DNA from 4 places in the Shewanella sp. Isolate7 genome. Region 4 is predicted to be linked to each of the others. Evidence: predicted binding sites of a transcription regulator. Region 4 holds the regulator's gene; each other region holds the start of a gene.
The links. Region 4 encodes sigma-54, which starts transcription at its own class of promoters, with help from an activator protein. Its sites were predicted from a motif close to GTTGGCACGNNNNTNGNNT; they were not measured.
Positions count from the first base shown of each region.

Region 1: the regulator sigma-54 is predicted to act here: its motif matches at 3,472-3,490, upstream of pdsR (proteobacterial dedicated sortase system response regulator).
Region 2: the regulator sigma-54 is predicted to act here: its motif matches at 2,687-2,705, upstream of fliE (flagellar hook-basal body complex protein FliE).
Region 3: the regulator sigma-54 is predicted to act here: its motif matches at 2,952-2,970, upstream of L1D47_RS10755 (YccF domain-containing protein).

Region 1 is NZ_JAKEVJ010000031.1:9,766-15,639, reverse strand. Features, by position in the region: gene L1D47_RS09770 (class GN sortase) at 1-262, opposite strand, end outside; gene L1D47_RS09765 (marine proteobacterial sortase target protein) at 262-2,553, opposite strand; gene pdsO (sortase-associated OmpA-like protein PdsO) at 2,593-3,348, opposite strand; gene pdsR (proteobacterial dedicated sortase system response regulator) at 3,569-4,261, shown strand; gene pdsS (proteobacterial dedicated sortase system histidine kinase) at 4,264-5,874, shown strand, end outside.
Region 2 is NZ_JAKEVJ010000048.1:30,949-36,822, reverse strand. Features, by position in the region: gene L1D47_RS13390 (HAMP domain-containing sensor histidine kinase) at 166-1,254, shown strand; gene L1D47_RS13385 (sigma-54 dependent transcriptional regulator) at 1,247-2,590, shown strand; gene fliE (flagellar hook-basal body complex protein FliE) at 2,759-3,091, shown strand; gene fliF (flagellar basal-body MS-ring/collar protein FliF) at 3,150-4,847, shown strand; gene fliG (flagellar motor switch protein FliG) at 4,840-5,874, shown strand, end outside.
Region 3 is NZ_JAKEVJ010000036.1:9,456-15,329, forward strand. Features, by position in the region: gene L1D47_RS10745 (mechanosensitive ion channel domain-containing protein) at 1-889, opposite strand, end outside; gene L1D47_RS10750 (1-aminocyclopropane-1-carboxylate deaminase/D-cysteine desulfhydrase) at 1,882-2,811, opposite strand; gene L1D47_RS10755 (YccF domain-containing protein) at 3,041-3,448, shown strand; gene L1D47_RS10760 (transporter substrate-binding domain-containing protein) at 3,590-4,363, opposite strand; gene L1D47_RS10765 (PGPGW domain-containing protein) at 4,505-4,732, shown strand; gene L1D47_RS10770 (DUF6508 domain-containing protein) at 4,754-5,134, opposite strand; gene L1D47_RS10775 (hypothetical protein) at 5,388-5,747, shown strand; gene L1D47_RS10780 (LysR family transcriptional regulator) at 5,783-5,874, opposite strand, start outside.
Region 4 is NZ_JAKEVJ010000003.1:64,400-70,273, forward strand. Features, by position in the region: gene mgtE (magnesium transporter) at 1-485, opposite strand, end outside; gene L1D47_RS01365 (HPr family phosphocarrier protein) at 586-861, opposite strand; gene rapZ (RNase adapter RapZ) at 854-1,702, opposite strand; gene ptsN (PTS IIA-like nitrogen regulatory protein PtsN) at 1,699-2,142, opposite strand; gene hpf (ribosome hibernation promoting factor) at 2,145-2,432, opposite strand; gene L1D47_RS01385 (RNA polymerase factor sigma-54) at 2,463-3,950, opposite strand; gene lptB (LPS export ABC transporter ATP-binding protein) at 4,084-4,815, opposite strand; gene lptA (lipopolysaccharide transport periplasmic protein LptA) at 4,812-5,354, opposite strand; gene lptC (LPS export ABC transporter periplasmic protein LptC) at 5,341-5,874, opposite strand, start outside.

The sequences.
Region 1 (5,874 bases), on a different contig from region 4:
ACACGTAGAGGGGCGCACCACGGCGCCGCCCCTGCTCGTCGGCAAAATGCAATTTAGCTATCGGGTAGGTATCGGCCCAGCTCCATGGCTTGTGGGCTTTACGATCCGCTAGGGTTCTATCCCATGCCCGCTCAATCAAGAACTGAGCAAAATGTGCCTTGGCTTGCATATAACCTCCTTTAAAGATCAGTGTCATGGCCGCCATCAGTGCGGTCAACAGCAGGACATGCCTGAGTCCCAGGCGTCTGCGACGATTCATCATCAGGCCTCCTGGCGTCTGCGCCACAGCCCCTGCAAGCAGGGAAGATAACTCACCCAATAGGCGCCGATAAGCAGCAACATCATGGCCCCCAGCGCCAGATAGAGACGGCTCTCGGTAGCGGTTTGTGGCCACTGAGATTGCACAGGCATAGGCGCGGGTTTAAACAGCTCCAAGGCGTCCATCGCTTCGGGGCGTGAAGGGGTTTTATCCACCGCCACCAGGCTGGTGTAGGGGCTGACCAGGTGATAATCCATCGCCAGTCGGGTGACACGCTCTTTTATTGCGGCTTGGTTCTGCACATTTTTGCTCAGTTGCAGGCTGGCAATTTGATTGCGCGCCCAGATAAGATCGATTCCCCTTGGCTTCTCGCCCCCCACCAAGGCCAAGCGACGCTGCCAGTGCTTGCCATCGAGATCGCCCGAGATGATCAGGGCATCGCTTCGGGCTCGCTCCGCAGGGGTTAGCCTCATCGCTACCATGATGGGCTCATGGGCATAGAGATCGCCAATCTGTACCGGCCAGTAGTCGGGAATAGAGCCATCATCCAGGGTCAGTGTCACATCGCTTATTTGAGGCGATTCAATTTTTTCCAGCAGTTCGCCTATCTTGGCGTCCACCTCACTGATCTTGCCCACATAGGTATAGGTGCCACGTCCCGCCCTGGCGGCACGCTCCATGAAGTAGCCATTCGGCGCCGAGCCTATCCCTACGGTAAACAGACGCTGATGTCCGATATTGGCGGCGATAAGTGCAAACAGCGACGCCTCGTTGCCCACGGCGCCATCGGTAATAAACACCACCTGCTTCAACCGCTCGGCTCTCCCCGAAGAAGCAATGGCCGAAACGCCTGTATCCGGCTGACTCAGTGCCCGCAGCAGCGCAGGCGCCATCTCGGTGCCGCCATCGGCCTCAAGACTCTGCACGAACAGGTTGGCCTTGCCCAGGTTTGCGGCGGTGGCCGCAAGCGCCACCGGCGACAGGCTACGCACGCTGCTGTCAAAGGCGATCACATTGAAGGTGTCCTGACTACTCAACCCGGCTAAGGCATTTAAGATAGCCGACTTGGCCTGAGCGATAGAGTCGCCGGTCATGGAGCCCGAGGTGTCGATAACCAAAGTTAACTCTCTTGGTAGACGCAGGCGTGCCTTATCCTGAGGCGGCATCAGCATGACCAGGGCGTAGCTGTTTTTCTGAGCAAGTTTTTGCATGCCTTGTTCATCGCTCTGCGCCTCATCATTACCAGCGGTAGAAACGGCTAGCTGCCGATGTGTCTTGCCCAGCTGAGCAAACATCACGGCGCTCGGCTGCTCAGCAAGCTGTGGGCGCCACTTGAGCAGAAAATCTCTGTCAGGCCTGAGGCTAGAGGTGAGATTCAGGCCTATCTTGGTGCCGCCAAGCTGGGTCTGGCGCATCTGATGATAAGGGGTCTCCAGACGACCGATCGCCATGCCGGCATCCAGCACCACATCTAGATAGAGCTTCTGCTCGTCAGGTGCCGTGCTCACAGAAGTTGCCAAATGCGGCCGTTCCTCATTAACGACGCCTGACTCATGGTCCAAGTTTTGCGCCTTACCCTTGGGGAAGTATCTCGGGATGATGGCCGTTGGGAAACGCAGGCTAAACTCGCCATCTTGATAGCGCACCTGCTGTTGATAGGCGATCTCAACGACCAACGCCTCTCCCGGCCCGAGATTAGCCACCTCAGAGGTGAAGATATTGGGCCTTTGCTGGCTCACCAAGCTCGCCTTCTTGCCCTCTACTTTGGCCTGCTCGAAGGTTTGTCTGGCCACCTCCTTGGGCTGGATCTCACCGACGATCACCCGCTGGCCAATATGCAACTTGAGACTGTCGACCGCCGCATCATGGGGGAGCGGGAACTGATAACGGCCGTTAAGCCAGTGGGCAGTGTCGTTGACAAACACCTGCTTCACCGACACCCGGTTGATCCAGCCGGAGATGTTCATCTGCACCTGGGTATCCACCGCCAGCGCCGTCGCCGGCAGATCACTGCCCAATTGAACGCCATTTAGACGATACTCGAGCACGCCCTGCCCCAGAGTAGGTTCGTCGGCTGCCGGCAGGTCAAAATGATGCAGCTGCTCGTCAAATCTGGCGCCATGCACATTAGGTTCGGATAGCTGACTCATGCGCCCAAAGGCAGGCGCCGCCGAGCCGAGCGCAGTAACACTTAACACCAAGGCGGCAAGTACCAGACGCTGGCGAGAAAAAAACGCCCCCCTCGGGGGGCAAAGGTCGGTCTGGTTCATCCTGAGATACGGGCGTGGCAACATCTTATTTCTCCTTTTACGCGTTGCTTCATGGTGCAAAATCTAGTTTGAAGCCAGGGCGGTATCGCCAGGCAGCAACTTGATGGTCACGCGGCGATCGAAGAAATCATTTTCGAAACTCTGCTCATCCTTGACCGGTGCGCTGGCACCATAGGCCTTGGCATCGAGCCTGGCCTCATCCACGCCTTTAGATACCAGGTAACTTCTTACCTCGGCGACGCGCTGCTCAGACAACGCCTGGTTATAGCTGCTGTCGCCGCGTCTATCGGCGTAACCAGTCAGATCCAGCTTGAGCTGGGGCGAGATTGCCATGGCATCGGCCACCTCATCGAGCTGCCCCTTAAAGTGAGGCTCGACGGTAGAAGAGCCTGTCTTAAACTGCACATTGAGGCCTAGGGCCAGCTCTTCCAGGCGAGTGCCCTGATGTTGTCTGAGCTGAGCCAGTTCTACCTTGGCCTCTTGATACTCCTGCTGCACCGTCAGCAACGCCTCGTTTTGCTGCTTGAGCGCCATCAGGCGACTCTCCTTCTCGGCCAAAGCGGCCTGCTGCTGCTTGATCTCGCTGTCGTTGGCCACCGTCTGGCCTATCATGCCACCGGTAAAGGCGCCGATAATCGCGCCCACAGGCCCGGCTACCACGGCGCCCAGCACTATGCCTGATCCGACACCGATAAGCGCCTCTTCATCTGTCGAGCTGCTGTCTGTCGTTTGCGTCGTTTGAGTTGCGGGGGCAGCGAAAGCCATTGAGCTGCCAAATAATGAAACACTGATTAATGCGGCGATGATCTGCTTCTTCATGGGAAAATCCTCAAGTTGACATGGATGGGTTTAATCAGAACCTTGTGGTTCCTGTCGATGAGGTCATTAAACATGAGTGAAATGGCAAGTCCGGGGTGCAAAAATGACGATGCGCAGACCAAATGTGGCAAGAAAATGGCATTTGTCCCGGGCCACTTTTCTCCCCGGCATTTTGCTGTATAGTCACACTCCAGAAACACTAAGCTGTAATGGATGGATCATGAAGCGTATTGCAATAGTTGAAGATGAGGCGGCTATCCGCGAAAACTACAAAGAGGTGCTGCAACAGCAAGGCTACTTTGTGCAGGCGTACGCCAATCGCCCCAGCGCCATGGAGGCCTTCAACACTCGTCTGCCTGACTTAGCGATCATCGATATTGGCCTGGAAGATGAGATAGACGGTGGCTTTACCCTGTGCCAGTCGCTCAGGGCCATGTCGAACACTTTGCCTATCATCTTTTTGACCGCCAGAGACAGTGACTTCGACACCGTCTGCGGCCTGAGACTGGGCGCCGATGACTACCTGAGCAAAGACGTCAGCTTCCCCCATCTGATCGCACGCCTGGCCGCGCTATTTAGGCGCTCGGACATCCAAAATGGCGCCAACCCGCAAGATGGCATGATAGAGCACGGCAACCTGACCATAGATGTCAACCGCATTCAGGTCTACTGGAAGCAGCAGCCTATCGAACTGACGGTCACCGAATTTTGGATGGTGCACGCCCTGGCCAAGCGCCCCGGCCACGTGCGTAGCCGCCAGGCATTGATGCAAGATGCCAAGATCTATGTGGATGACAGCACCATCACCTCCCATGTGAAGCGGATCCGCAAGAAATTTATCAGCCAAGACCCTGAGTTCGATTGCATCGATACCGTTTACGGCATGGGCTACCGCTGGGATACCCAAGACTAAGCATGTTTAATCTGCCCATCGGCCTGCGCACTAAGGTCGCCATACTCTCTCTCTTCCTGCTCTGCCTGCCCTGGCTTGGCTACCAATATGTGTGGGAGATGGAAAAATACCTGCGCCACGGTCAGGAGAAGACCCTGGAGGGCACGACCCAGGCGCTGGCCACCGCCCTGCATGAACGCCCTAAGCTGTTCGACAAGCAGGCGAGTTTTCTGTCACAGGTCAAGAAGGGACGGGATCTCTACGCCTACCCGTTAACCGGCCCTATCCATCTGGACGGCAAGCTGGGCGAATGGGCCGATAATCGTCACCGCGCCCTGACCTACGGCGCCGACCATCAGCTGTTTAAGGCAGATGACGGCAAGCCGCTCAACATCCGCTTTACCCACATGGTGGGTAAGTACGCCGGTTACCTCTATGGTTATTTCGAGGTGACAGATCCTAAGGTGATCTACCGCGGCACCAACAGCCTGCGCATCGACAACAACGATCATCTGGCCATCGCCACCCTGGCGCCCGATGGCCAATTTCGCCGCTATATCGTGGCCACCATACGCGACGGCTGGATAAGCGCCTTCGAGCTACCCGCCGATCCCCGTAAGTCACAGCCGGTCACCCCAGAGGTGCGCATCCAGGGCAAGTGGCTAAAAACCGACAAAGGCTACAATATCGAGCTGAGGATGCCGCTGGAGATGGTGGGCAGCAAGCTGGGCTTTGCCATCGTCGATGTCAACGACAGAAAGAAACGTAATGTCGAGGCGATAGTCGGCACCTCGGCCACAGATGATGTCAGCAAGCTAGGTACTGTGCTCGTGCCCTCGCCTGAGATCGAGAGCATCATCAAGGGGATGAGCCATAACAGCTCACGGATCTGGGTGGTGGACCGCCACGGCCGGGTATTGGCAAAGTCAGGCGACATCTACAGCAGCACCAACGTATGGGCGCAGACGGCGACCGAGCAGACGCCGGATACCTTCTGGGGCCGCTTTAAGCAGCAGTTCCTGCACCCGCTCTACTATCGTATTCTGACCACACCGCCTAAGCATTTCGTCGACTCGCTCAAGGACTCTACCGTGCTCGAGGGCAGCCATATCCGCAAGGCCCTAGCCGGCCAATTTGGCTCCACCTGGCGCCTAACCCCGGACGGCAAGGCGGTGATCCTGGCCGCCGCCAGCCCTATCTGGATAGACGATGACGTGATGGGCGTGGTGATCGCCGAAGAGACCACCCACGGCATCCGCACCCTGCGTAACAAGGCGCTGGAGAAGCTGTTCAACGTCATCTTGACCATTATGAGCATGGGCACCCTGGCCCTCTTCTTCTTCGCCTCCAGCATCTCTAGCCGTATTCGTAAGCTGAGAGACGATGCGGAGCAGGCCATCGACAGCCAAGGCAGGATCAGAAAGGCGATCGTCGGCTCCAAGGTGCGCGATGAAATCGGCGATCTCAGCCGTAGCTTTGCCAGCATAGTCGGGCGTCTGAGCCAATATACCCACTATCTGGAGAATATGTCTTCACGCCTGGGCCATGAGCTGCGTACCCCTGTGGCCGTGGTGCGCTCGTCCCTCGAGCATCTCAACAGCCAGGATCTGCCGCCCCAGCATCAAAAGTATGTG
Region 2 (5,874 bases), on a different contig from region 4:
TAATTGTAGAATAACTACTTATCTAAAAATCCTGCTTTGTTCTCAAGCGTTTTTCCTGCGCTATTTCTGATCACATATTTACTGTGATTGGTATTAATTATGAATTTTTAATTGGCATATTCCCTGCATTAACTTGCTTAGCAGCAAATTATTGACGGAGTGGTTATGGCCGCGAATCCAAAGGTGGCATATACAGCGCAGGCGCAGGTAGCTCTGGCTCCTTCCCAAGTCGTGGGCGGCGAGGTGGCAAACGATGCTATCTCCAGCCGCATGGAACATATACTCCAGGCCATGCCATCGGGCGTGGTGATCCTCAATGGCGATGGCATAGTGACCGACGCCAATCCCGTTGCCGTGCAGTTGCTGGGGCAGCCCCTGGCTGGCATGCGCTGGCTGCAAGTCATCAATCGCGCCTTCTCGCCCCAAGATGACGATGGCCACGAGGTCTCATTGAAAAACGGCCGCAGGGTAAAGCTGGCGATCACCCCCTTAACCCCTGAGCCAGGTCAGTTGATCGTACTGACGGATCTGACCGAAACCCGTCTACTGCAGAAGAACCTGTCTCATCTGCAACGCCTCTCTGCCTTAGGCAAGATGGTGGCGAGTCTGGCCCACCAGGTACGCACGCCGTTGTCGGCCGCCTTGCTCTACGCGGCTAACTTAGGGAGTCCTAAGTTGACGCAGGCCTCAAGGGAGCGTTTTCAGGGTAAGCTTATCGACAGGCTCAACGAGCTGTCGCAACAGGTCGACGATATGTTGCTGATGGCCAAGGGGCGCCAGCAGGAGTTGACCGATGTCTGCAATATGCAGCAGGTCGTGGACTCAGTGATGGCCAACTGCGAACCGATTGCCGAGCGTAAAGGCTGTCAACTGCACCTTAAACTCGACTCTCAGCAGCAGTTTAAGGCTAACGCGGCGGCGCTGAGCTCGGCGATCAATAATCTGGTGATGAACAGTATCGAGGCCGGTGCCAGTCAGATCTGGCTGAGTGCCCAAGATGAGGCAGATTCTATTGCCTTCGAGGTGATAGATAACGGTAAGGGGCTAGATGCCGGCATGCAGGAGAAGGTGTTAGAACCTTTCTTTACCACCAAGTCGCAAGGGACTGGCCTGGGCTTAGCCGTTGTGCAGACGGTTGTTGCCAATCATCAGGGCCGCCTGCAACTCAATTGTATTGCGGGAAAGGGATGTCGCGCCTCGTTTAACCTGCCGGCTGTTGAGGCCGAATCTAGGCTGGAGGTAAGCCATGGCTGAAGCCAAGATATTACTCGTTGAAGATGACGCGACGCTGCGCGAAGCCCTGGTGGATACCTTGTTGCTGGCACAGTATGAATGCGTCGATGTCGAATCTGCCGAGGCGGCTATCCTCGCGCTCAAGGGGCAGGATTTCGATATGGTGATCAGCGACGTGCAGATGGAGGGGATAGGCGGCCTTGGCCTGGTGAATTATCTTCAGCAGCATAATGCCCAGATCCCCATCCTATTGATGACGGCTTTTGCCACCATAGACAGTGCGGTCAGCGCCATTAAACTTGGCGCGGTGGACTATCTGGCGAAGCCTTTCGCGCCTGAGGTGTTACTTAATCAGGTGTCGCGTTATCTCAAACCTAAGCTGATCGAAGATCAACCTGTGGTCGCCGACGAACGCAGTCTGGCGCTCCTGGCGCTGGCGCAGAAGGTGGCCCAGTCCGATGCCTCCGTGATGATCATGGGGCCGAGCGGCTCGGGTAAAGAGGTGCTTGCCCGCTATATTCACCAACACAGTCAGCGGGCTGGTGAGCCCTTCGTGGCGATAAACTGCGCCGCGATCCCGGAAAATATGCTCGAAGCCACCCTGTTTGGTTATGAGAAGGGTGCCTTTACCGGCGCCTATCAGGCCTGTCCCGGCAAGTTTGAACAGGCCCAGGGAGGCACACTCTTGCTTGATGAGATCTCCGAGATGGAGCTCGGGCTGCAGGCCAAGCTCCTCAGGGTCTTGCAGGAGCGGGAGGTCGAGCGTCTCGGTGGCCGTAAGACCATCAAACTCGATGTGCGCGTGCTGGCGACCTCGAACCGTGATCTTAAGGCCATGGCAACCAAGGGCGATTTCAGGGAAGACCTCTACTATCGCATCAATGTGTTCCCGCTGACCTGGCCGGCGCTGCATCAACGCCCGGCTGATATCTTGCCGCTGGCGCGGCACTTAGTGTTGCGCCATACCAAGGCTGCCGGTTTAGCCGTGGCGCCAAGCCTAGATGAACAGGCGAGCAGGCGCCTATTGGGCCACAGGTGGCCGGGTAACGTGCGAGAGCTGGATAACGTGGTACAGCGCGCCCTGATTTTGCAAACAGGCGAGTTTATCACGGCCAAGGATATCGTTATCGATACCCAGGATGTGATACTTGAGCACATAGGTGAGAGTGAGAAAACCAACGAGCCTGAAGGCCTGGGGGATGAACTTAAGGCCCAGGAGCATGTGATCATCTTAGAGACCCTCAATCAGTGTAATGGCAGCCGTAAACAGGTGGCCGAAAAACTGGGGATCAGTGCCCGAACCCTGAGATACAAGATGGCGCGCATGCGTGACATGGGGATTCAGATCCCGGCCTGATAGGTTGTGCGCGATATAGCCTAGCTCTGTCGCTGGGGCATACCTTTCATCATAAGCCGACACCCAGTAAAAGTGGGTTTGTCGGCTTTTTCTATTTTTGGCAAACATATTGCATTGGTCTGAATAAGAATAGATTTCGTCAATTTCACGACGATAGCGGAGGCCAAGATGCAGATAGGTGCCAATTCATTACTGCAAGAGATGCAGACACTCACGGGCGAGATCAAGCCTAATGGGATCACACCTAATATCACTCAGCAGGTGGCGAACACCAGCGGCAGCGACTTTGGCAGCCTCTTGTCCGAGGCCGTAGGCAATGTCGGCGCGCTGCAGGCCACATCCTCCTCCTTACAGGCACGCCTGGACATGGGCGATACCCGAGTGACCCTGTCCGACACTGTGATTGCCAGAGAAAAGGCCAGCGTGGCATTCGAGGCCACGGTTCAGGTACGTAACAAGCTGGTGGAAGCCTACAAAGAGATCATGAGTATGCCTGTCTAGGCATGGATCCCCTAAAGATTAAGAAAGATAACGGCAGGTATTTATCGTGAGCACAGATATGGTAGTCGGAACTGGCGCTGGCACAACACAGGATATGGTGGCAGGCGGCGTACAAGAAGAACATAAGCCCAGCGGCGGAATGTTTGGCGGTGTCGACATGCTCAGACAGATCACTATGATCCTGGCGCTGGCGATCTGTCTGGCATTGGCCGTCTTCGTCATGTTGTGGGCCCAGGAGCCCGAATATCGTCCGCTGGGTAAGATGGATACCCAGGAGATGGTGCAGGTTCTCGATGTGCTGGACAAGAACAAGGTCAACTATCAGATCGATGTCGACGTGCTAAAGGTGCCGGAAGATCAGTACCAAGACGTCAAGATGATGCTGAGCCGTGCTGGTATCGATAACTCGCCGAGTCGTGACGACTACCTGTCAAAAGACAGCGGCTTTGGCGTCAGCCAGCGCATGGAGGCCGCCAGACTCAAGAACAGCCAGGAGCAAAACCTGGCACGTACCATCGAAGAGTTAAAGAGCGTGAGTCGCGCCAAGGTGATCCTGGCCATTCCTAAAGAGAACGTATTTGCCCGCAATCGCTCTAAGCCGAGCGCGACCGTGGTGGTTAATACCCGTCGTGGTGGACTGGGTCAGGAAGAGGTCGATTCTATCGTAGATATCGTCGCCTCGGCGGTACACGGCCTCGAACCGACCCGCGTCACGGTGACAGACTCTAACGGCCGCCTGTTAAACTCAGGCAGCCAAACCGCAGGTTCGGCGCGGGCGAGACGCGAGCTTGAGCTAGTTCAGCAGAAGGAAGCCGAATACCGCACTAAGATTGAATCGATTCTGATGCCGATTCTGGGGCCGGAGAACTTCACCGCCCAGGTCGACGTGAACATGGATTTTACCTCTGTCGAGCAGACCGCCAAGCGTTATAACCCGGATCTACCTGCCGTGCGTAGCGAGATGACGGTAGAGAACAACTCTACAGGTTCTAGCACTGGTGGCATTGCCGGCGCGCTGAGTAACCAACCGCCGATGGAAGCCAATATTCCTCAGCAAGCCACGGGGGCGAATTCGCAGGAGCAAAGCATGCCGGGTTCTAGCCACAAAGAGGCGACCCGTAACTATGAGCTCGATACCACCATCAGTCATACTCGCCAGCAGGTTGGGGTCGTCAGACGGGTCAGCGTGTCTGTCGCCGTCGACTTTAAGACCGGGCCGGCAGGTGAAGAGGGTCAGGTGACGCGCGTCGCCCGTACCGAGCAGGAGCTGAGCAACATACGTCGTCTGCTCGAGGGCGCGGTAGGCTTCAACACCCAGCGCGGCGACATGATAGAAGTCGTGACTGTGCCTTTCATGGACCAACTGGTTGAAGAAGCGCCGGCACTGGCCATCTACGAGGAGCCTTGGTTCTGGCGCGCCATCAAGCTGGTCATGGGCGGGCTTATCATCCTGGTACTCATACTGTTCGTGGTACGTCCTATGCTCAAGCGCCTGATCTATCCCGATGGACAGAAGATGCCGGATGCGCCCACTCTGGGTGACGAGTTGGCGGAAATTGAGGATCAGTATGCCGCCGACACCCTTGGCATGCTCAATCGTCCCGATGCGGAATACAGCTACGCAGACGACGGCTCAATTTTGATACCGGATCTGCACAAAGACGATGATATGATAAAGGCCATACGTGCACTGGTGGCCAACGAACCTGAGTTGTCTACGCAAGTCGTCAAGGGATGGTTACAAGAAAATGAGTAAAGAGAAAGAGATCGACACAGCCAGTGGCGAGTTTAACACCAAAGATCTGACCGGTATCGAAAAGACCGCCATCCTGCTGCTTAGCCTCAGCGAAGCAGATGCCGCCTCGATTTTAAAACACCTCGAGCCTAAGCAGGTACAGAAGGTGGGTATGGCGATGGCCGCCATGAAAGACTTTGGTCAAAACAAGGTGATTGGCGTACACAAGCTGTTTCTGGAGGAGGTACAGAAATACTCCTCTATCGGTTTCAACAGCGAAGAATTTGTGCGTAATGCCCTGACGGCAGCCCTGGGTGAAGATAAGGCCGGTAACCTTATCGAGCAGATCATCATGGGGGGCGGCGCCAAGGGACTCGAGTCGCTCAAGTGGATGGACGCCCGTCAGGTCGCTACCATCATTCAAAACGAACACCCGCAGATCCAGACCATTGTATTGTCATATTTGGAGCCGGATCAGGCGGCCGAAATTTTTGCCCAGGCGCCTGAGAATACCCGTCTCGACTTGATGATGCGCATCGCCAACCTCGAAGAGGTACAACCGGCGGCGCTGCAAGAGCTTAACGACATCATGGAGAAACAGTTTGCCGGTCAGGGCGGTGCCCAGGCGGCGAAGATGGGCGGCCTGAAGGCGGCAGCCAACATCATGAACTACCTGGATACGGGCGTCGAGAGCCAGCTAATGGAGACCATGCGCGAGACAGACGAAGAGATGGCGCAGCAGATCCAAGATTTGATGTTTGTCTTCGAAAACCTGGCCGATGTCGACGACATGGGTATTCAGACCTTGCTGCGTGAAGTGCAGCAGGATGTGTTGATGAAGGCCCTTAAGGGGGCGGACGATCAACTCAAAGAGAAGATCCTCGGCAACATGTCCAAACGCGCCGCCGAGCTGCTTAAAGACGATCTCGAGGCCATGGGCCCAATACGGATCAGCGAAGTGGAAGTGGCTCAGAAGGAGATCCTCTCTATCGCTCGTCGTCTGAGTGACGCAGGGGAGATCATCTTAGGTGGTAGTGGCGGAGAAGAG
Region 3 (5,874 bases), on a different contig from region 4:
GCTCTTTCCAGCGTTTCTTTAATCCTTGATGGAAGATCCCCATGGCACTCCAGCCAAACCAGATGATGGCCGACACCAGCAGGAAACCTGTATCTATCATCTCGATAGCGGCGGGTGAGATACTGCTATGGGACACCCAGGCTCTGACCAATAACACGGCCGCCAAAAACCTTAGCGGCCCGGCTACTATGTAGGCCAGCTCTTCTTTAAGCTCATGCTTAGTCAGCAGGATCACCCGCTTAACTATCCAGGTCACAGGCACCATAAAGGCGGTGATAAGGTAAGCCAAAACCAGGCTCCACTCCCACAGGTTTACGTTAAACCAGCGCCCCTCGGGCACATGATTGACAAACCATTCGGCCACAGGACCATAACCCAGGTTTTCATAGAGTTTAGGCACCTTAGCGACTGTGGCGTTAGAGACCTTCCAGATGGTGCCCCCTTCGCTTGGCACACGTTGCAGATAGAGGGCTATCTGATCGCTCTGCAAAGCCACCCGGCCAAAGAGATCCCGATAGGCAGGCAGCTGATCGTTATCCTGACCCAGTGGCGTATCGTTAAGCTGGCCTAAGTCGAGCCAGAGATTACGCTCTATGATCAGCTGCAGCTGCTTGGCATATTCGGCGCCGCGTTTGGCCGACATCCCCTCGGGCAGGTAACGCAGATCCAGATATTCTGCCGCCTTTTCATAATCTTGCTCATAAACGGCCGCCATAAAGCCTTCGACCGTGCCCCTTGGCGTGTCACGTTGCAGGCTATCCTTATATTCATAGTGCTCAACCGAGCGAACAAATTGACTCTGACCAGTGTCGGCCGCGGCATCGGTTAACGCCCCCACCAGAGTATTTGGCGGCGCGCACCAGAGTATTTGGCGGCGCGCACCAGGCACTACCGACAAACAAGCTCACCACCCAGATTAACGACCAAACAACAAAGCGCATCCCAGCCCCCTAAATTGTTAACAAGCGCCTAGAAATATTAGCATTATTCCTAGGGCCTGTTTATCTTTTCTGTTTGTTTTTGAAGTAGTTTACAGGTGGTTTCATTTAATCCTGTATCGTCTTGCTAAACTGAAGTGACTGGCGATAACCCAGTAGAAATAACCTAGGTAGGTTGCAGCAAACAAAAGCAGCGCAAACAAGTCCAAATGCCCATAGGGCGGAATTGATTAAATATTGACAAGTTCGCGGCCAGGATTATAATGCTCGACTTCTGCAGTACCCTGGTTTTAGTTTTCTGCTTTTAGTTTTCTGCCTTTAGTTTTGCATCGCTAGACTCTAAGTCATTGCATAGTCATCGCATCCAACAACTCGCAGCTATTTCGTCACACTATTGTCATTTATTGATGATTTACTGTGTCCAATCCGGTGATAAGCCCCCCATTTCGGGCGCAAACAACGGCTTTAGCGAGGCAGATCACTTGATTATTTACATAAGGCTGGGTAGTCTCAGAAAGGTTTTAATTCATCTTTCGCAACAGCTAAGGATCTATTATTTGTAAATTTTTACTGCCAAGAGGCAGTCACAGCAATAAGGAGTATGGCCTATGTCGTACAAAATTAACGGTCATGAGATCACGGTAAATTTTCCGGTGGACTCAATTTCAGTCAACAAATCCTCTATCGCTTTCACCGATAGTCTAGGAAAAAATAAACAAACTTTTGCTAAGCGCACTGACGCCCTGCAATTTATGAAATGGTTGCTCTCAAGCAACAAGTAAACCCCACGCTATTCGATACACCTCCTCTCACACGTATCGAAGGTTGCTAAGGCAACAAGTAGGATTGACCTCATTCGTCAACGACTCAGCAGGTAACATTTGGCTCAGGTTGTACCCCTTTCACAGGTACCGACCTGGCCAAATGACATTAATCATTCCCCTCACTCACCAAATATCTCACCATATTTACGCTGGTACCTTGGCAACATAGATTGATTACCCAACAGGCCACCTTGGTGCAGATAGAGCACTGGCTTGCTGAATCCCTGTTGCCAGCAGCTTTTCAGACATAACCAGCCCAGGGGATCATAAAGTAGCTCAAACTCTATCCCCGTCGCTTTGAGTTCATGCCACATCTGATAAAACTCCAGATACAGCTTGCCAAAGTGGTAACGCTTAGCAGCTGGCACAATCTGAGGATGCAGCGCTTCATCTTCTTCAAGCTCAAAAAATTGCTTACGAAGATAATCATCCCCGCCCACCACGGCGCAGGTCATGACGCTGATGCAGGGATCTAGGGTTAGAAACTGCTTTTGCAGATAGAGTGCCGTGGTGCCGGTGCCCGAAGGCAGAAACACCACCAGTTTGGTAAGTCCCTCGGCATACTTCCAGCTCGCTATCTCTTTAGCGAGCTGCGCAACGCCAGGCTCGGCAAAGGCGCAGCGGCCGCCTTCCGGCACAAGCAGCTGCTCATCGCTACCCGTTAACACCCTTTGGCGAATGTAGCTATCACAGTCCAGGCCGTCTCTGTCTGCTCGACGAGAGAGGTCTATGATATTGGCCCCAAGCGCCTGTGCGGCGCGATAGTTGCCACAGGGGTTGGCTGTCAAATAATGGGGAAGATGATCCACATAGAAATCCAACCGCCACCCCTTGAGTTTTGCCAGCGCCGACAATGAATAGAGAGAGTTGGCCTGGGGAGAACCATAACCAATCAGCTGCTTAACCAAGGGGAAGTCGTTATCGAGGAAGTAGGCGAACTTGCGCGCCTTATTGCCGGAAAATTCTGGATGGAGCAGATCGTCACGCTTCACGTAGACCTTGTGCTGCCCGAGGTAAACCGTATCTACCTGAGTGTGGCTAAGCTTCATGATGAGGAGTCAGAGTTAAACTAAGGGCCAGAGTTTACACCTTTTAACCTCAAATGCGTAATTTGACCGTCTTTTGGCATAATATGTCATTCACTTAAAATATCTCAGGGTTAAATACATATAAAAACATACACTTAACATATGGCACGGATTTCGCTTAGAACTAGATAGATCTAAATAAAGGCGAACGCCTTTGCGGCTCTATAAGCTCAGAAACAAGGAGTATTTGATGGCACTACTGCGCTTAATCTTTAATATTGCATGGTTTATTTTAGGCGGCTTCGTGATGGGACTGGCCTGGTGGCTGGCGGGGTTACTCTGCTTTATCAGCATCATCGGCATCCCCTTCGGCCGCGCCTGTTTCGTCATTGGTGAGATGGCCTTCTGGCCCTTCGGGCAACAAAACGTCAGCCGCCGTGCGCTGCAAGGGGTAGATGACATTGGCACGGGTCCCCTGGGCATGGTCGGTAATATCGTCTGGTTCCTGCTGTTTGGGATCTGGCTCGCCATCGGCCATATCACTCACGCGCTGGCCTGTTTCGTCACCATCATAGGGATCCCATTTGGTATCCAGCACCTCAAATTGGCCCTGCTAAGTCTGACGCCTATAGGACAGACAATAACCGCTAAGGCGTAATTATTATCATTAGCCTAAGGCATAGTTATCATCATTAGCCTGAGGCGCCGAGACCTGCCTGAGGTGGAGGCGCCTCAGGCTCTGAACCAAAGGCTTTCAACTAAAGACTTTGAACTAAAGGCTTTCAACTACAGGATTCAACTACAGGCTTTGCAGGTAGGCCTCTAAGATCTGCTCGACTTGGATTCGAGCAAGGCCGGCGTTATAGATCTCCCGCCACCTGCGCCCCTCGGGGGTATTTCTAAAGGCGATATAGAGGCGTTTCGATTCCAGCAGTTGCTTGTTAAATTGCAGCCTCGCCTTAAGCTCACTCAGATGAGGCTGCTCTACTAGGTATAGATAGACATAGAGATCCATAACTGCTCCCTGAACTCGCCCCGTAGCCACCTTTCTGATGTTGTGTTCATCCGAACTCACCAATTCTACTGGTTGAGTCCCTAAGGCGATCATCTCATCCAGGGCCTGGGTATTCACATAGTCCCTGACCACCCCCAAGGTATAGGCATTGAGATCCTGCAGCCGCGACCAGGTGATGGGATGCCTACTCTGCTCTAAGATCCCCAGGGGACTCTCCCCCATAGAATCGGAAAAGACAAACTTATCCGTGGGATGATGGTACTCGGGGAAATAGCCCTGATAGCCAGAGTCATCTCGGCTCACCACCCTTACGGTTCGACTCCATGGAAAGTAATCCACCTGAAGCTCATGGCCCATGGCATTAAGCGCCGCACGAGCCACCACGACGCAGGCGCCACCGTCCTTAAGGGTCGGTCCCGAATAGGGTGGCCAGTTTAACGAAGAGAGCTTGAGGGTATCGGCCCGCAGCGGAAAGAATGCCAAGGTCCAGCTGATCAGCAGCAGGACAAACAGCCCATTTCGACCCCAACTTAGGTTAAGAAGTGTCTCTCTCACCATCCCTCTTCCCCCTTAAAAACCACCGTCTGATGGCATTCCTTGCCCAGTGAGAAATCCTTTTGTTACACATTTTCACTGGCATAGCTGCGCAACATCATGCAAAACAAGTATAGGAGAGAAGGTTGGATATTTGAGGTGTCTATGCTGAGAAAAACCTTAATCACCGTCATTGGCGGTACACTTTGTCTGATTGGATTGCTGCTTTTGGTGCTACCCGGCCCGGCCTGGCTACTGCTACCAATCGGGCTGGCGGTGTTGAGCTTAGAATATCCCTGGGCGAGATTCTGGCTAAAGAAGAGCCAAAAACAGATGAGGCGCAGCGCAGCCTGGCTCGATAGCAAGGTACGTGACTGGCGCTATAGCCGATAGACAGCTTATGTCTTGTCGCCGCTAAGGGGTGGCATTGCCAAACCCAAGGTTTCCCTCCGGGTGACTGAGCACATTGAGCCGCTCAAGAATCGCGAGCAACACCCCTTGCCTGCGCATATTTTCCAGTACACCACGACTGAAACGCTCCAGGCGGCTCATGGCGGTTAGCAGCAGACGGCACTGATAAAGGCTCGCCTCACGAATATAGTCAGGCTTATCGACCAGGTGGGCATTTTGATACCACTCCTGCCAATTGAGGGTGTCGAGTAACACACCTTGCTTGGCAAGCTGCTCGACAAAAGCTTGCATCGTCATCTGATTGCTAGCGCGCTCACCACGTGCAAACTGCGCAGCGTACTGAGCATAGAGATTGGCTATCTGCAAAGATATTACGCTTTTCATATCCTACTCCTTAACCCTCAGGCCAGCTTTGGCTTTATAGACCCTGTGCTCCGGCGTTTAATAAACGATTCGCGTGCTCCATTGCTAAAATTTGCGAGCCGGTATAGCTAAGATTTGCGAGCCGGTATAGCTTCACCCTAGCCAAGCCGTGCTGAATATAAGCTGAACACCTGGCAGGTTCTGACTGGCTAGACATTATGAGGGGGAATCCCTATGCTACGAGCAAACGCATTGATTGCGCAGGAGAGACTAGATGAAGAAATACACCACTGGCCTTGGCCTCGTTTTACTTGGCCTATCTATCGGCTTTTCGCCGCTGACCCAGGCCAAGAATGACAAGCATGAACATGGCGCTAAGGGCCATGTCAATAAGAGTCATGGCGAGAAGAGCCTGCCACCCGGGTTACAGAAGAAAGTCGCCCGCGGTGAGCCACTGCCTCCGGGCTGGCAGAAGAAACTGCACAAGGGCGATTACCTGTCTGATGACTATTATGATCGCGGCAAGATCCATGTGCCTATCGATCGTGACGGCAACATCACCATAGATGTCGATGGCACCTTCATTAAGCTACACGACAAGACACGTCGTATCCTAGATATTATTAACGACTAGACAGTATCAACGACTAGACAGTATCAAGGGATAATCTAACCTTTAGCCGCCTCCTGGTAGAGGTTAAACTCCTCCAGGATCAGGCTGGTAAAGAGTCGACCGGCGCGCCCCAGTGGGCGCTCCATGG
Region 4 (5,874 bases):
CGCAGAATCACATCTATGGTGACATCGGGCCGCACTGTCACGGTATCTGTGTTCATGATACTGCCGGCGGTATCTTCCGGATAGGAGAGCGCCTGCTCCACCCTGGCCCTGTCTTGCGCCGTCATCGACTGCAACACCTGATTGAAGACGCTGTCGGGCAGGCTACGCAGTATGTAGGCCAGATCGTCGGTATCCATGCCTTCGGCCGCCTTGGCGACCCGCTCGGGACTCATCTGGGTGATCAGGGTATCTTTGAGCTCTTCACCCAGCTCGTCGAGGATCTCCCCCGTGTGCTGCTGGTCGATCAGCTGCCAGAGCACCTGACGGGTGCGCGGCGGCGAAGATTCCAGGATGAATGCGATATCGGAGGCGGCCATGTCGTGCAGCATGCTGCGCACATGGACAAACATGCCACTGCCTAAGGCTTGAGTCAGCTGATTAAGGCGTTGATCTGTGGTCTCACTATCTAACACTTCGATCGGCATAGCTCCTCCTTTGGCAGTTGATTGAACGGCATGGGCGGTAGGCTTGTAAGTCTATGATAAGTATAGGACGAAATTAAGCTGGTACCGGAAAGCGAGCCGATTATACGGCCTCATCGAATTTGGCGTCAATAAGGGCGCTGATGGCATCTAGGGCCGCCTGGGCATCTTTGCCTTCGCTGGTGATGGTGATGGTTTTGCCCATGCCGGTCTCGAGCATCAGGAGGCCGAGTACGCTGGCGGCGGAGGCCTGTTTATCGCCCTGAATTAGGGTGACCTCGGCGTCGAACTTGGCGGCGAGTACCGCCAGCTTGGTCGCCGCCCTGGCGTGTAGCCCCAGTTTGTTACAGATGGTCAGCTGGCGAGCCAACTTAGTCATGCTTTAGCTCTCTGTGGCGAGCCTGTACCTTATGCTGCCCCTTGTTAAACAGCTTGGCGAGCTGGTCGGTCACATAGACAGACCTGTGCTGACCGCCGGTGCAGCCGATGGCGATGGTGAGGTAGCTGCGGTTGTTGCGCTCGAGGTGAGGCAACCAGGTCTCCAGCAGGTTTTCGATCTGCCAGATGAACTTGTTGACCAGTGGCTGCTGACTGAGAAATTGCTGCACAGGCTCGTCCAGGCCGGTTAAGGGCCTCAGCTCCGGCTCCCAGTGGGGGTTGGGCAGGAAGCGTACGTCGAACATGAAGTCGGCTTCGCTTGGCATGCCATATTTAAAGCCGAAAGATTCGAAGTTGATCACCAACTCTTTATCCACAGTGCCAAGCAGGATCTCGCGAACCTTGTCGCTTAGCTCATAGATGTTGAGGTTGGAGGTATCTATGTAGTGATCCACCAGTTTAGCGATGGGATCCAGTAACTTACCTTCGAGCTGTATCGCCTCCTTGAGGGAGACCTTAGAGCGTGACAGCGGGTGTAGTCTGCGGGTCTCGCTATAGCGCTTGAGCAGCACGCTGTCGCTGGAGTTCAGGAAGAAACTTAAGATTTCGGTATCTTTGGGAAGCTTGGCCAGCTGCTTTTCCAGCTGGATCTCTTCGCTCGGCATATTGCGCACGTCGACACTGATGGCCACGAGATCGTTGCGTCCCTTGAGCTGCTCCAGCAGGGACTCCATCATCTGCAGTGGCAGATTATCGACACAGTAATAGCCTAGATCTTCTAAGACCCTAAGCGCGACGGATTTTCCCGATCCTGAGCGTCCTGATACCAAAACCAATTTCATTGGGTGATCACCTGATAGAGTTCGGATTCATCTTGGGTCTTTCTTAGCTGCTTAATGATCGCCTTATCATTGAGCTTCTCGGCCATGGCGGCCAGGGTGCTAAGATGTTGCTCGCATTGATCTGCGGGCACTAATAATGCAAAAAGGATATCGACGGGCTGATTGTCAATGGCATCGAATGCGATTGGTTCAGCACATTTCACCAGTACGGCCACGGGTTGATCTATGTTGGTCAGCCGCCCGTGAGGAATCGCGATACCATTGCCTATACCTGTGCTGCCCATTTTCTCTCGAGCCAGAAGGCTTTCAAAAATTTCTTGAGAGGAGAGGGTAGGGTACTGGACAGCGGCTAAGTCGCTGATAAGCTCCAGTACCTTTTTCTTACTGCCCGGAGTGGCGCAGGTGGTGCACTCCGGCCGCAGGATGGTACTCAGTTCCATCGTTAATGTTTAGTAAGCTTCTCTTTGTGTTTAATGACCTGACGATCGAGTTTGTCAATCAGGGAGTCTATCGCGGCATACATGTCCGCATGTTCGGATGTTGCGAACACTTCTCCGCCGCGGAGATGTAACTTTGCCTCAACCTTCTGTTGCAACTTTTCGACATTTAATACAACGTGCACATTATTGATCTGATCGAAATGACGTTCAAGCTTTGTGAATTTCTCTTCGATGTAGCTTCGTAGAGATTGGGTGATCTCGATATGGTGCCCAGTCAGGTTTATTTGCATAAAGATAGTCCTCCAGTTTCCAGGTTTGTTTTATAAGCTCTTGCGCTGATTCGACGGCGGTATCAGCATCGCTTCGCGATACTTGGCAATGGTGCGTCTAGCTACCTTGATACCCTGTTCGGCCAAGAGTTGAGCCATCTTGCTGTCGCTCAATGGCTTTTTCTGGTTTTCCGCAGCAACCAGCTTCTTGATGAAGGCGCGTATTGCTGTTGAAGAGCACTCTCCGCCATCGTCGGTACCGACGTGACTGGAGAAGAAGTATTTGAGTTCGAAGATCCCTCTCGGGGTATGCATATATTTTTGTGTGGTCACACGTGAGATGGTGGACTCGTGCATCTCCACCGCCTCGGCAATGTCGTTCAGTACCATGGGCTTCATCGCCTCTTCACCAAATTCGAAGAAGCCTTGTTGGAAGTCGACGATACAGTTGGTCACCTTGAGCAGGGTCTCGTTGCGGCTCTCCAGGCTCTTAAGGAACCATTTGGCTTCCTGCAGGTGGCCACGAATAAACTGGCCATCCGCCTGGCTCTTGGTGCTGCGCGCCATGGCGGCATACTGCTGATTGACGTTGATCTTGGGCATGCTGTCGGGATTAAGCTCGACCACCCAGCGCCCCTTCTTCTTGGTGACGGTCACATCCGGGATCACATACTCGTCGCGGCTGGCGGTGATGGCGAGACCGGGACGGGGATTGAGTGTCTGGATCAGGGCGATGGCATCCCTTAGGTCATCTTCTTTGAGCTTGGTCTTGCGCATCAACAGACGGAAGTCGCGGCCGGCGATGAGATCCAGATGTTCCTTGATCAGCATGCGGGCGTTGGCGATGTGCGGCGTGTCGTCGCTGTATTGGGCGAGCTGAATCGTCAGGCATTCGCTGAGATCCCTCGCCGCCACGCCGATGGGATCGAAGTGTTGTACCCGCTTGAGTACAGCCTCGACCTCGTCGAGTTCGATCTCAGGATCGCCCATGGCTTCGAGAATATCTTCACAGGTCTGGGTCAGGTAACCACGCTCGTCGATGGCATCTATGATGGCGGTGGCGATGGCCAGATCGTTATCGGAAAAGGGGGTCAGGTTCTTCTGCCACTCAAGGTGTTCATACAGGCCTTCGCTGGTTTCACCCTGAAAAGGCATGTCGTCGTCACGCATGGCGCCCGAGCTGGAGTTGGGCGAGGCGGTATAGACCTCGTCCCAGGTGGTATCGACCGGCAGCTCGTCTGGCATGGAGTCCTGGGTCAGGGCGTCAGAGGTCTCGACACCTGAATTATCCTGGCTCGAATCCAGCTCTATCTTGTCGTCGTACTTGTTATCGAAGTTGTCGCTGACGGTATCATCTTGCAGCTCGACATTGGCGCTCTCCTGCTCTTCGTCCAACTCCAGTAGCGGGTTAGATTCTAATGCCTGCTGGATCTCCTGCTGCAACTCTAATGACGACAACTGCAACAGACGAATGGCCTGTTGTAGCTGGGGCGTCATGGTGAGATGCTGACCCATTTTGAGCTGAAGTGACGCTTTCATCGTACTGCTATTCCCTTGTTTCTAATTATAAAATGAGAAAGCTCTGGCTATATGTGCCGGACAAATATATCGAATAGTCGCTAAGGCCACAATCTAAGATAGGTTTTTCTGTGTGGCCCCGTTATAAGATTAACTATAGCTTGAATTGTTCACCTAAGTACACTGCTCGTACTTGCTGGTTGTCTAAGATTTCGGCGGGTGTGCCTTCGGCGATCAGATTACCATGGCTGACGATATAGGCTTTCTCACAGACATCTAGTGTTTCGCGCACATTATGGTCGGTGATCAACACCCCCAGGCCACGATTCTTAAGCTGCTCGATGATCTTCTTGATGTCGATGACCGAGATGGGATCGACCCCGGCGAAAGGCTCGTCGAGAAGAATAAACTTAGGGTTGGCGGCCAGCGCCCTGGCGATCTCTACCCGGCGACGTTCACCACCTGAGAGTGCCATGCCGTGGCTGTCACGGATGTGGGTGATATGGAACTCTTCCAGCAGGTGTTCCAGTTCCTCTTCGCGGCCGTCGTTGTTCAGATCGCTGCGGGTCTGCAGTACGGCCATGATGTTGTCGCGTACCGAGAGCTTACGAAAGATGCTGGCTTCCTGAGGCAGATAACCTATGCCCTTGCGGGCGCGCAGGTGCATGGGATCCAGCGTCAGGTCGTCATCGTCGATAAAGATGCGGCCCTTGTCGCTCTGCACCAATCCGACGACCATGTAGAAGGTGGTGGTCTTGCCGGCGCCGTTTGGCCCCAGCAGGCCGACGATCTGCCCGGTCTTGACCGTGAGGCTCACGTCTTGGACAACGGCACGACTCTTATAGCTCTTGGCGAGGTTCTCCGCCTTCAAGGTTAGGTGTGTCATTGCTTTTCCTGTTTGGGCTGTTCGGGTTTCTGTTCTGGCTGGATCTGCTCCTGATAGTTCTCAGGCTGAATGATGGTGATCACTCTGTCTTTGCCGCTGCTCTCGGCGATCAGCTGTTGCTGCTCTATGTTGTAGCGGATCTGCGAACCTGTGACCTGGCTGCCTTCCTGTTCCAGGGTGGCGTCGCCGATCAGTGTCAGGGTGCGGCTGGAAAGCTCGTAGCGTATCTCCTTGGCACTGGCAGATGCTGGGCGGCCATCTTCCATCACCTGAGAGTAGGTGGCTGGGTTGCCGGTGGCGATGAGGATCTTGCCGCTATTCTTCTCTTTGCTGAAGGCGCGCAGCTTACTGGCCAAAATCTTGATTGAGCCTTGTGTGACTTCTACCGGACCGTGGAAGATGATCTGGTTGTTCTTGATGTCGGCTTCCTGGCTGGCGGCAGAGATCTTAACCTCTTGCAGCAGGTCGTTTACCTCGGCGTGGGCGCCAATACTGACCAGGGACAGCAGGCCAGCAAGAATAAGGCTATTTAGTTTCATATGTTCCTTCTACCTGACTCGTCAGTCGTATATTTTGTGCGTTGAGATCGGCATATAAGCCTTCCCCGGTAATGAGGAAATCTTGCCCTGTGACCCGAATGCTTCTGTCGGATGTCATAATCATAGTATTGAGATCCAGCTCCAGATAGGTGGTCTCTATGGTCTGAATCGGTTCTTCTGGGCTAATGGCATCAATGATAACATTATTTTCCAGGGTGACCCGTCCGCTATTTTTGTCCAGCGTGCCCTTGGTGGACCTCAGGCGCCACTGGGCATCGCCGTTGTCGGGATAGACCAGATAGATGGGCTGGGTAAAGTAGGTCAGGTTGCGCTCGGCATAGTGTTCCATGTGGCTGGCCGATACCCGGCTGTTGATGCCACCCTCATCATTGTATTGCACGCTCTTGAGATCCCGGACGATATAGTCGGGACGATCGACGTTTTTGAGGGCTAGATCTTCGTTGCCCTTTTTCGACTGCACCTGCCAATAGAGCAGCAGTGCGGTGCCGAAGAAGGCGAT